2 linked regions of the Acuticoccus sp. I52.16.1 genome follow. Each later gene encodes a partner of the first gene's protein in a complex. Links are inferred from orthologs where the notes say so. Each region holds a gene or a part of one and is shown on either strand. Other genes may lie near its edges.

Region 1 (5,293 bases):
GTCGAGGACCTTCTTGGTCCCGTAGGCCTTCGACAGCCCCTGCATATGGTAGATGAACTGGCGTGCCATGAATGCTCGTCGTTGGTCTCTCGTGGGGATAGCGCGGACAGGCGCCGCGCAACGTGTCTTCAGCTCGGATGATGTGGTCTTCTCGTAGACGGTGCGCCAGGTCGCGGCAAGCGCGGCGTATCGTGCCGAACGCCGTCGGCGGCCGTGCTTGCGGGAGGCGGGCGAGTCGTCATCCTCGAGGCGGCGCGCGGGCGTGTGCGCGGCGGTCGTCAGAGCTGGCGCGAGGTGCGCCTGCATGCCGAAGAGCGGGGCCGCGGCGGGAGGGTCACGGTGTGTGTGACCTCGCGGCGGCCCCTCGGGTCCTCAGCGGAACTGGACCTCGGTGATCTCGTAGGCGCGGGCGCCGCCGGGGGCGGTCACTTCGACGGAATCGCCGACGGTCTTGCCGATGAGCGCGCGGGCGATCGGCGAGGAGATCGAAATGCGGCCGGCCTTCACGTCGGCCTCGACGTCACCGACGATCTGGTACTTTTTTTCCTGATCGGTGTCTTCGTCGACCAGGGTCACGAACGCGCCGAACTTCACGGTCGAGCCGGAGAGCTTCTTGACGTCGATCACTTCGGCGCGCGAAAGCATGTCTTCCAGGTCGGTGATGCGGCCTTCGTTGTGGCTCTGCGCCTCTTTGGCGGCATGGTATTCTGCATTTTCGGAGAGGTCGCCATGCGCGCGCGCCTCGGCGATGTCCTGAATGATTTTCGGACGATCCTCCGATGTGCGGCGCTTCAACTCGGTCTCCAACGACGCATACCCCTGCGCCGTCATTGGGATCTTTTCCATCGTCATTCGAACTTTCTTCGTAACGCCGCTCGCTTCCGAGCGAAGTGGTCCAGTTTCCAACAGACTGTGACGAAAATGCAAGTGCGGAAAGCGTTCCGCCGGGCGTCAAACGTCCGAGAATGCGTTCACGTAGGATTGCATGGGGCGAACCTCAAGTTCCTGGCTGCCCTGTAGTGCAATTCCTTCCGCAGCGGCGAGTGCCCCGGCAAGTGTCGTGTAGTACGGCACCCGGTGAGACAGCGCGGCGCGGCGCATCGACTTGGAATCGTTCAGCGACTGCGGCCCTTCTGCCGTATTCAGCACAAGTTGAATCGACCCGTTCTTGATCGCGTCGACGATATGCGGCCGTCCCTCCGACACCTTGTTGATGCGCTCGCAGGGGATGCCGTTCGCCTCCAGGTCCCGCTGCGTCCCGGACGTCGCCACCAGGGTGAACCCGGCCGCTGACAGCCGCGAGGCCGCGCCGCGAATGGAGGCTTTATCCGAATCGCGAACCGATAGGAAGACCTTCCCCTCGAGCGGCAGCGCATTGCCGGCTGCCATCTGGCTCTTCACGAACGCCAGTGCGAACGAGCGGTCGATCCCCATGACCTCGCCGGTGGACTTCATCTCCGGGCCGAGCACGGTGTCGACCTCGGGGAAGCGCGCGAACGGGAAGACCGCTTCCTTCACCGCCACATGGTCGAGCGGCTTGGTGGTGAGGTTGAACGTCGACAGACGCTCGCCGGCCATCACGCGCGCGGCGATCTTGGCGATCGGCTCGCCGATGGTCTTGGCGACGAACGGCACGGTGCGCGCCGCCCGCGGGTTGACCTCGAGGATGTAGATCTGCCCGCCCTTCACGGCGAACTGCACGTTCATCAAGCCGACCACGCCGAGCGCCAGCGCGAGTGCGGAGGTCTGCGCCCGCAGCTGCTCGACGATCTGGTCGGGCAGGGTACGCGGCGGCAGCGAGCAGGCCGAATCGCCCGAGTGGATGCCCGCTTCCTCGATGTGCTCCATCACACCGCAGACGAACACGTCCTCCCCGTCGGACAACGCGTCGACGTCCACCTCGACCGCGCGGTCGAGGTACTTGTCGAAGAGGAGCGCGTTCTTGCCGAGCAGCATGTTGATCTGCCCGGTCTTGTCGTTGGGATACTTGGCCCGCACGTGGCCCGGCACCAGCGAGGAGAGGGTGGTGAAGAGGTACTTGTCGAGCCCCTCCTCGTCGCGGATGACCTCCATGGCGCGGCCGCCCAGCACGTAGGACGGGCGCACCACCAGCGGCATGCCGACCTCGGACGCGATGAGACGCGCCTGCTCGACCGAGTGGGCGATGCCGTTGTCCGGCTGCTTCAGCCGCAGGCGGTGCAGGAGCTTCTGGAACCGGTCGCGGTCCTCGGCGAGGTCGATCGCGTCGACCGGCGTGCCGAGGATGGTATGCCCGGCGTCGACGAGACGCTGCGCCAGGCCGAGGGGGGTCTGCCCGCCGAACTGCACGATCACGCCCATCAGCCGCCCGGCGGACTTCTCCACCGCCAGGATCTCGAGAACGTCCTCCACCGTCAGCGGCTCGAAGTAGAGCCGGTCGGAGGTGTCGAAGTCGGTCGAGACGGTTTCGGGGTTGCAGTTGACCATGATGGTCTCGACGCCCGCGTCCGACAGCGCGTAGCACGCGTGGCAGCAGCAATAGTCGAACTCGATGCCCTGGCCGATGCGGTTCGGCCCGCCGCCCAGGATGACCACCTTGTTGCGGTTCGAGGGCGCCGCCTCGTTCTGCGGGACGCCCGCGAACTCGGTCTCGTAGGTCGAGTACATGTAGGCGGTCGGCGCCGCGAACTCGGCCGCGCAGGTGTCGATCCGCTTGTAGACCGGACGCACGCCGAGCCGCTCGCGGTAGGCGCGGACCTGGTCGTCGGTCATCCCGGCGAGTGCGGCGAGCCGCTGGTCGGAGAAGCCGGCGGCCTTGAGCTGCCGCATCAGGCCGGAGGTCAGCGGCAGGCCATGCGCCCGAACCTTCTCCTCCAAGGCGATGATCCCGGCGATCTCCTCGAGGAACCACTTATCGATGCGGCTCTGCTCGTAGATCGCGTCGACCGAGAAGCCGCGGCGCATCGCCTCGGCCACCTTCAAGAGACGGTCGGGCCGCGGCACGCCGATCGCGGCGCGGATCGCCTGGCCTTCCTCGCCCGGCACCAGCCCCTCGATCTCGGCATCGTCGAAGCCGGAGAGGCCGGTTTCCAGGCCCCGCAGCGCCTTCTGCATCGCCTCCTGGAAGGTGCGGCCGATCGCCATCACCTCGCCGACGGACCGCATCGACGTCGTCAGCACCGTGTTGGCGCCGGGGAACTTCTCGAACGTGAAGCGCGGAACCTTGACGACGACGTAGTCGATCGTCGGCTCGAACGAGGCGGGCGTGGCGCCCTTGGTGATGTCGTTGTCCAGCTCGTCGAGCGTGTAGCCGACGGCGAGCTTGGCCGCGACGCGGGCGATGGGGAAGCCGGTCGCCTTGGACGCCAGCGCCGAGGAGCGCGACACGCGCGGGTTCATCTCGATGACGACCATGCGGCCGTCCTCGGGGTTCACGGCAAATTGAACGTTCGATCCGCCGGTCTCGACGCCGATCTTGCGCAGCACCGCGATCGAGGCCGACCGCATGCGCTGATATTCCTTGTCCGTCAGCGTCAACGCCGGGGCGACGGTGATGGAATCGCCCGTGTGGACGCCCATCGGATCCACGTTCTCGATGGAGCAGATGATGATGCAGTTGTCCGCATGGTCGCGGACCACCTCCATCTCGAACTCCTTCCAGCCGAGCACCGACTCCTCGATCAGCACCTCGGTCGTCGGCGAGGCGTCGAGGCCGCGCTCCACGATGTCGAGGAATTCCTCGCGATTGTAGGCGATGCCGCCGCCGGTGCCGGCGAGCGTGAAGGAGGGGCGGATGATCGCCGGCAGGCCCACCACGTCGAGTGCGGCGAGCGCCTCGGACAGCGTGTGGGCGATCTCGGACTGTGGCGATTCGAGGCCGATCTCGCTCATCGCGCTCTTGAAGTCGTCACGGTCCTCGGCGGTGCGGATCGCCTGCGCGTTGGCGCCGATCATCTCCACGCCGTGCTTGTCGAGGAAGCCGCTGTCGTAGAGGGCGAGGGCGCAGTTCAGCGCCGTCTGCCCGCCCATCGTCGGGAGCAGCGCGTCGGGCTTCTCCTTCTCGATGATCTTCTCGACGATCTCTGGCGTGATCGGCTCGATGTAGGTCGCGTCGGCGAGCTCCGGGTCCGTCATGATGGTCGCCGGATTGGAGTTCACCAGGATGACGCGGAACCCTTCCTCCTTGAGCGCTTTGACGGCTTGCGTGCCCGAATAGTCGAACTCGCACGCTTGGCCGATGACGATCGGACCCGCGCCAATGATGAGGATCGAGGAAAGGTCGGTACGTTTCGGCATGGGGAACCGGCGACAGCTTCTTGTGACTGTGGGTGGCGGGAAGAACGGCCCGCTATAGAGCGTTCCCGCGTCCGGCGCAAAGCCAAGCCGTCCGATCAGTCGTCGTCGTCCTCGTCATTGTCGGCGAGGGCTCCGTCCGGATCGAGGTTGGGCGCCCCTTCCGCGGGGGCCGAGGACCACTCGACGGTGTGCCCGTCGAACTCTTCGACACCGCACGCGATCGCATAGCAGGCCAGACGAACGGTCTTGGGAATCTCGACGCTTTTGCCGTCCCGGTCGCCGCGCTCATAGTACTGGATCATACGGCGTTTCAGGCCCAGGCGGTCGGCTAGCTCCTTCTGCTTCCAATTGTTCGCCTTCCGCCACGCGCGGAATTGTTCAGGCGTCATGCGGCATCCTCGCAAAAAGACGCATAAATTGCGCCTCTACCCCTTTAAAGTGCGCACCAGGCGCGCATGTTGAGTCGCTAAGGCGCACTCAATGCGTGAGCACTATCGACGAAAACGTCGGCGCGCCACCCCCTGGAGCGCCGGCGCGAAAGCCTCATGACAGGAGACGACCATGTTAAACCATCTTATTGTCGCCCAGGCTGCAACGACACCGCGCCGTGAAGAGCGGGCAACCTCGAAGCGGTGGTCGACGTTCATCAAGGGCTGGGGACGGGCGGCGCGCTAGCCCTCCCGCTCCGGCCGCCGATTGGATTCGCACGCCGGAGGACAGGAATGCGCTGGGAAGGCCGCCGAAAGAGCGACAATTTCGAGGACCGCCGCGGGAGCGGGGGTTCGATCTTCGGCCGGGCCGGCCTACCGCGAGGCGGACGCGTGCGCATCCCCCGCGGCGGCAGCTCGGGCGGTGTGCGCCGCGCCGGTGGCGGCTCGATCATTCTCTTCATCATCGTCGCCATCGGGCTGTGGGTCTTCGTCGGCATCAACCCGCTGCAGCTCCTGGAGATGATTTCCGGCGGCCAGGGCGGCGGCCCCGTCGTCACCCAGCAGGCCCCCGAGCGCTCTGCCCGGCA
Region 2 (3,702 bases), 1.3 Mb from region 1 along the record:
CTGCGGCAGGTCGCTCATGAAGGCATTGTCGGTGGTGTCGTACTCGAGCATCGGCTCGTCGGGGTGGAGGCCGCCGGGGAGCGGCGGCTGCGCGGCGAGGAGCTGGAGGTTGGTGGCGACCGACACCGCCGATCCCCACACGTGGTTGACCACCGGGATCATGTGCGTCTGACACAGCGTCAGCACCTTCATGAACTCGGAGATCCCGCCGAGGCCGCACACCTCCGGCTGCGCGATGGAGACGCAGCGCTTCTCGAGGAGGGCGCGCCAGCCCCAGCGGGTGAACTCCGCCTCGCCGCCGGCGATGTTGACCGCGAGGCCGCGCCGCAGCTCGGCGTAGCCGTCGAGATCCTCCGGCGCGACCGGCTCCTCGAACCAGTAGACGCCGAGGCCTTCCATCGCGCGGCCGACCGCGAAGGCCTGCGTGACGTGGTAGGCGTGGTTGGCGTCCACCATCAGCCGCGTCTCGTCCTTCAGCGCGCCACGCACCGCCTCGATCAGGCGGATGTCCTCGGCGACGCCGCGGCCGATCTTCATCTTCGTGGCGCGGAAGCCCTTCGCCTCGATCGCGGCGGCCTCCTCAGCGAAGCGGGCGGCGAGGTCGGTCGCGTCCGGCCGCAGCATCATGCCGTAGCCGTAGACGGGGACGTCCTCGCGGAAGCGGCCGCCGAGCATCTGCGCGATGGACTGGCCGGTCGCCTTGCCGGCGAGGTCCCACAGCGCGATGTCGACTCCCGACAGCGCCTGCAACGGCATCCCCTTCTGCCCATGGTCGCGCAGGCGGTTGTAGATCTCGTGCCACAGCACCTCGCGGGCCATCGGGTCGCGGCCGACGATCAGCGGGGCGATCACCTTCTCGACGATCGTCTGATTGGCGACGGCGACCGGGCCGGGGCCGAAGCACTCGCCCCAACCGGTGATACCGGCGTCGGTCGTCACCTCGACCAGATGCGCCGTGCGACGGTCGTACATCTGCTGCGAGTAGCCGAGCGTTTCGGGGAGGGTGTAGCCGAGCCGGTGGCTGCGGACGGCGGTGATCTTCATGGCGTCTCCTCGCGGCCCGTTCTGTCGCGGGCCATGAGGGACGGGGGTAGCGGGTGGCCGCCGGCTGTCAAGCGCCGGGCGGCCGCGCGGTCAGACCGGCCGCTCCATCATCCGCACGGTCTTGCCGGCCTCCTCGTTGAAGCGGTCGAGGAGGACGTTGAAGCCGGTCGCGGCGTGGAAGGCCATGGAGCCGGGGTTCGGCGGCTCGACGTTCACCTCGGCGCAGACGCGCGGGCGGCCGAGCGACCTGGCGCGGGCGAAGGTGTCCTCGTAGAGGGCGCGGCCGACGCCGAGCCCCCGCGCCTCGGGCGCGACGACGATGCGGTCGACGTAGAGGAAAGCGTCGAACTCGCCGCTGAACCAGCGGTAGTTCAGGCTGGCGTAGGGCTGCCCCTCGGGGATCGTCAGGACCAGCCCGCCGACCGCGCCCCCCGTGCGCACGATGCGCAGCGCGCCGAGCGCGGCGACGGCGCCCATCTCCTCGGCCGTCAGTGCGTTGACGGCGGGGACCGCGGCGTTGTTGACCGCCGCGATCGCCGCGAGGTCCTCCGGCCGCGCGTCCTCGACCGACAGGGCCATCGTCGTCACAGCGCGGTCTGCGCCTTCTCGGCGGCGATCATGCCCAGGAAGCGGTCGAACAGGTTGTAGCTGTCGTGCGGGCCGGGGGACGCCTCGGGGTGGTACTGCACCGAGAACACCGGCCGGTCGGTCATCGCCAGACCGCAGTTGGACCCGTCGAACAGCGAGCGATGCGTCTCGCGCGCGTTGGACGGCAGCGTCGCGGCGTCGACGGTGAAGCCGTGGTTCATCGACACGATGGAGACCGCGCCGCTGTCGAGGTCGAGCACCGGGTGATTGGCACCGTGGTGGCCCTGGCGCATCTTCTTGGTCTTCGCCCCGATGGCATGGCCGAGGAGCTGATGGCCGAGGCAGATGCCGAAGGTCGGCAGACGCCGGTCGACGAGCGTCTTCAGCGTGTCGCCGATGATCCTGCCCGTCGCGCCCGGATCGCCGGGGCCGTTGGAGAGAAAGAGCCCGTCCGGGTTCAGCGCCAGGATCTCCTCGGCGCTGGCGCTCGCCGGCACCACGGTGACGTTGGCGCCGCGCTCGGCGAGAAGGCGCAGGATGTTGCCCTTGATGCCGTAATCGAGGGCGACGATCCGCGGCCCGCCGCGCTCGCCCTCGATCTCGGCGTAGAAGCCGGGCCAGGTCCAGGCGCCGCCCAGCCACGGGGCCGCTTCGCCGGTGGAGACGGTGGTGGCGAGTTCCGCGCCGTCCATGTCGGGGGCGTTGCGCGCAGCCTCCAGGAGGGCCGCTTCGTCGAACACGCCGTCCGGATTGTGGGCGATCGCGGCGTTGACCATGCCGCCCTCGCGGATGTGGGCGGTCAGCGCGCGAGTGTCGACGCCGGTGATGGCGACGATGCCGCGGGCCTCGAGCCAGGTGTCAAAGCCTTCGCGCGCCCGCCAGCTCTGCGGCCGCGAGATCGGCGCACGCAGGATGCAACCCTGGGCGGCATTACGTGCCTGGGCGGCGACGGTCTCGATATCGTCCTCGTTCGCTCCCACATTACCGACATGGGGAAACGTGAACGTGACGATCTGACCGGCGTAGGACGGATCGGTCAGGATCTCCTGATAACCCGTCATCGCCGTATTGAAGCACACTTCGCCGACCGCCGTGCCAACAGCGCCCGCGCCCATCCCGCGCAGGACAAGCCCGTCAGCCAGCGCGAGGCAGGCCGTGGGCTTCGGCTCGACCCAACCGTCCATCCACAATTTCCCTGTTATCGTTCCACAGGATGTAAACGCGCCGCGTTCGGTTGAACACCCCGTCATCCCAAGCGTTGACCGGATCGCAGGGTGCGGAGCATGAACACCTTGTTAGGTAGGGTTGGCAAATTGGGAAAATTCGCCATTTTAGTCAGCCGCACGACAGGAACACATGGCAGCGATGCACAACCGTCGCAATCCTCGGCGGCGGTGCTAAGCGTAAAGTAAGGAACCGGTTGCGTGCTTGGCGCTGATGTTCAAGGGTGTTAAGCGCCATCGAACGGACAGCGTCTGTGTCAGCAGGGTGTGGTCATGAACGTACGAGAGCAACTGCAAGCCGCCGTAAAGAACGCCGCGCATGATGATGATCGGCGCCGAATGTGTACCCTGCGCCTCATGCAGACGGCCATTCGCGACCGCGATCAGGCGCACTGCGTGGGCAACGGCGAGAAGATCACGCAGGCCGAGATCGCCGCGCTGCTCGCCAAGATGATCAAGCAGCGCGAGGAACAGATCGCCTCCGACCGCAAGGCCGGCGACCTGGAGACGGTGCGCCAGACCAAGGCCGAGATCGAGACCATCCGCGAGTTTATGCCCCCGCTGATGGACGAACCGACCCTGCGGACCGCCTGTGCGCAGGTGGTGAACGACATCGGCGCCGCCGGCCTTCGCGACGTGGGCCGCACGATTACCGCGCTCAAGAAACGCTATCCGGACCAGCTCGACATCGGCCGGGCGAGCAATCTCGTGAAGGGAATGCTGCGCTAGAGCGCTGTTCTACCGGGTCACGCCGCCCGACGTCCGACGACGCGACAGGCTTGATCGGCTACGACCGCGCCCCTCCGGCGACCCTCTTCAGAGGCCGCTGCCGGGACCGACCTCCCCA

What was found. Proteins that work in one complex are often made in the same cells at the same time.
Region 2: the proteins of carB (region 1) and carA are in contact, whole or in part, in a solved structure (PDB 1KEE), measured with the Escherichia coli proteins. The link is inferred for Acuticoccus sp. I52.16.1 from one-to-one orthologs.

Annotation. Positions count from the first base shown.
Region 1 is NZ_CP094828.1:3,199,787-3,205,079, forward strand. Bases 752-4,600 are described here. They hold carB (carbamoyl-phosphate synthase large subunit), read right to left. Parts: upstream 4,276-4,600; coding sequence 952-4,275; downstream 752-951. Other genes in these bases: greA (transcription elongation factor GreA), read right to left, coding at 752-846; MRB58_RS14540 (helix-turn-helix transcriptional regulator), read right to left, coding at 4,371-4,600. Also shown: energy-dependent translational throttle protein EttA, read right to left, coding at 1-69; more of greA, read right to left, coding at 373-751; more of MRB58_RS14540, read right to left, coding at 4,601-4,664; MRB58_RS14545 (neutral zinc metallopeptidase), read left to right, coding at 4,998-5,293. UniProt on the Escherichia coli protein: Large subunit of the glutamine-dependent carbamoyl phosphate synthetase (CPSase).
Region 2 is NZ_CP094828.1:1,858,437-1,862,138, reverse strand. The notes cover bases 723-3,702. They hold carA (glutamine-hydrolyzing carbamoyl-phosphate synthase small subunit), read right to left. Parts: upstream 2,817-3,702; coding sequence 1,629-2,816; downstream 723-1,628. Other genes in these bases: MRB58_RS08330 (GatB/YqeY domain-containing protein), read left to right, coding at 3,129-3,584; MRB58_RS08340 (GNAT family N-acetyltransferase), read right to left, coding at 1,135-1,623; MRB58_RS08345 (mandelate racemase/muconate lactonizing enzyme family protein), read right to left, coding at 723-1,044. In the rest of the region: more of MRB58_RS08345, read right to left, coding at 1-722. UniProt on the Escherichia coli protein: Small subunit of the glutamine-dependent carbamoyl phosphate synthetase (CPSase).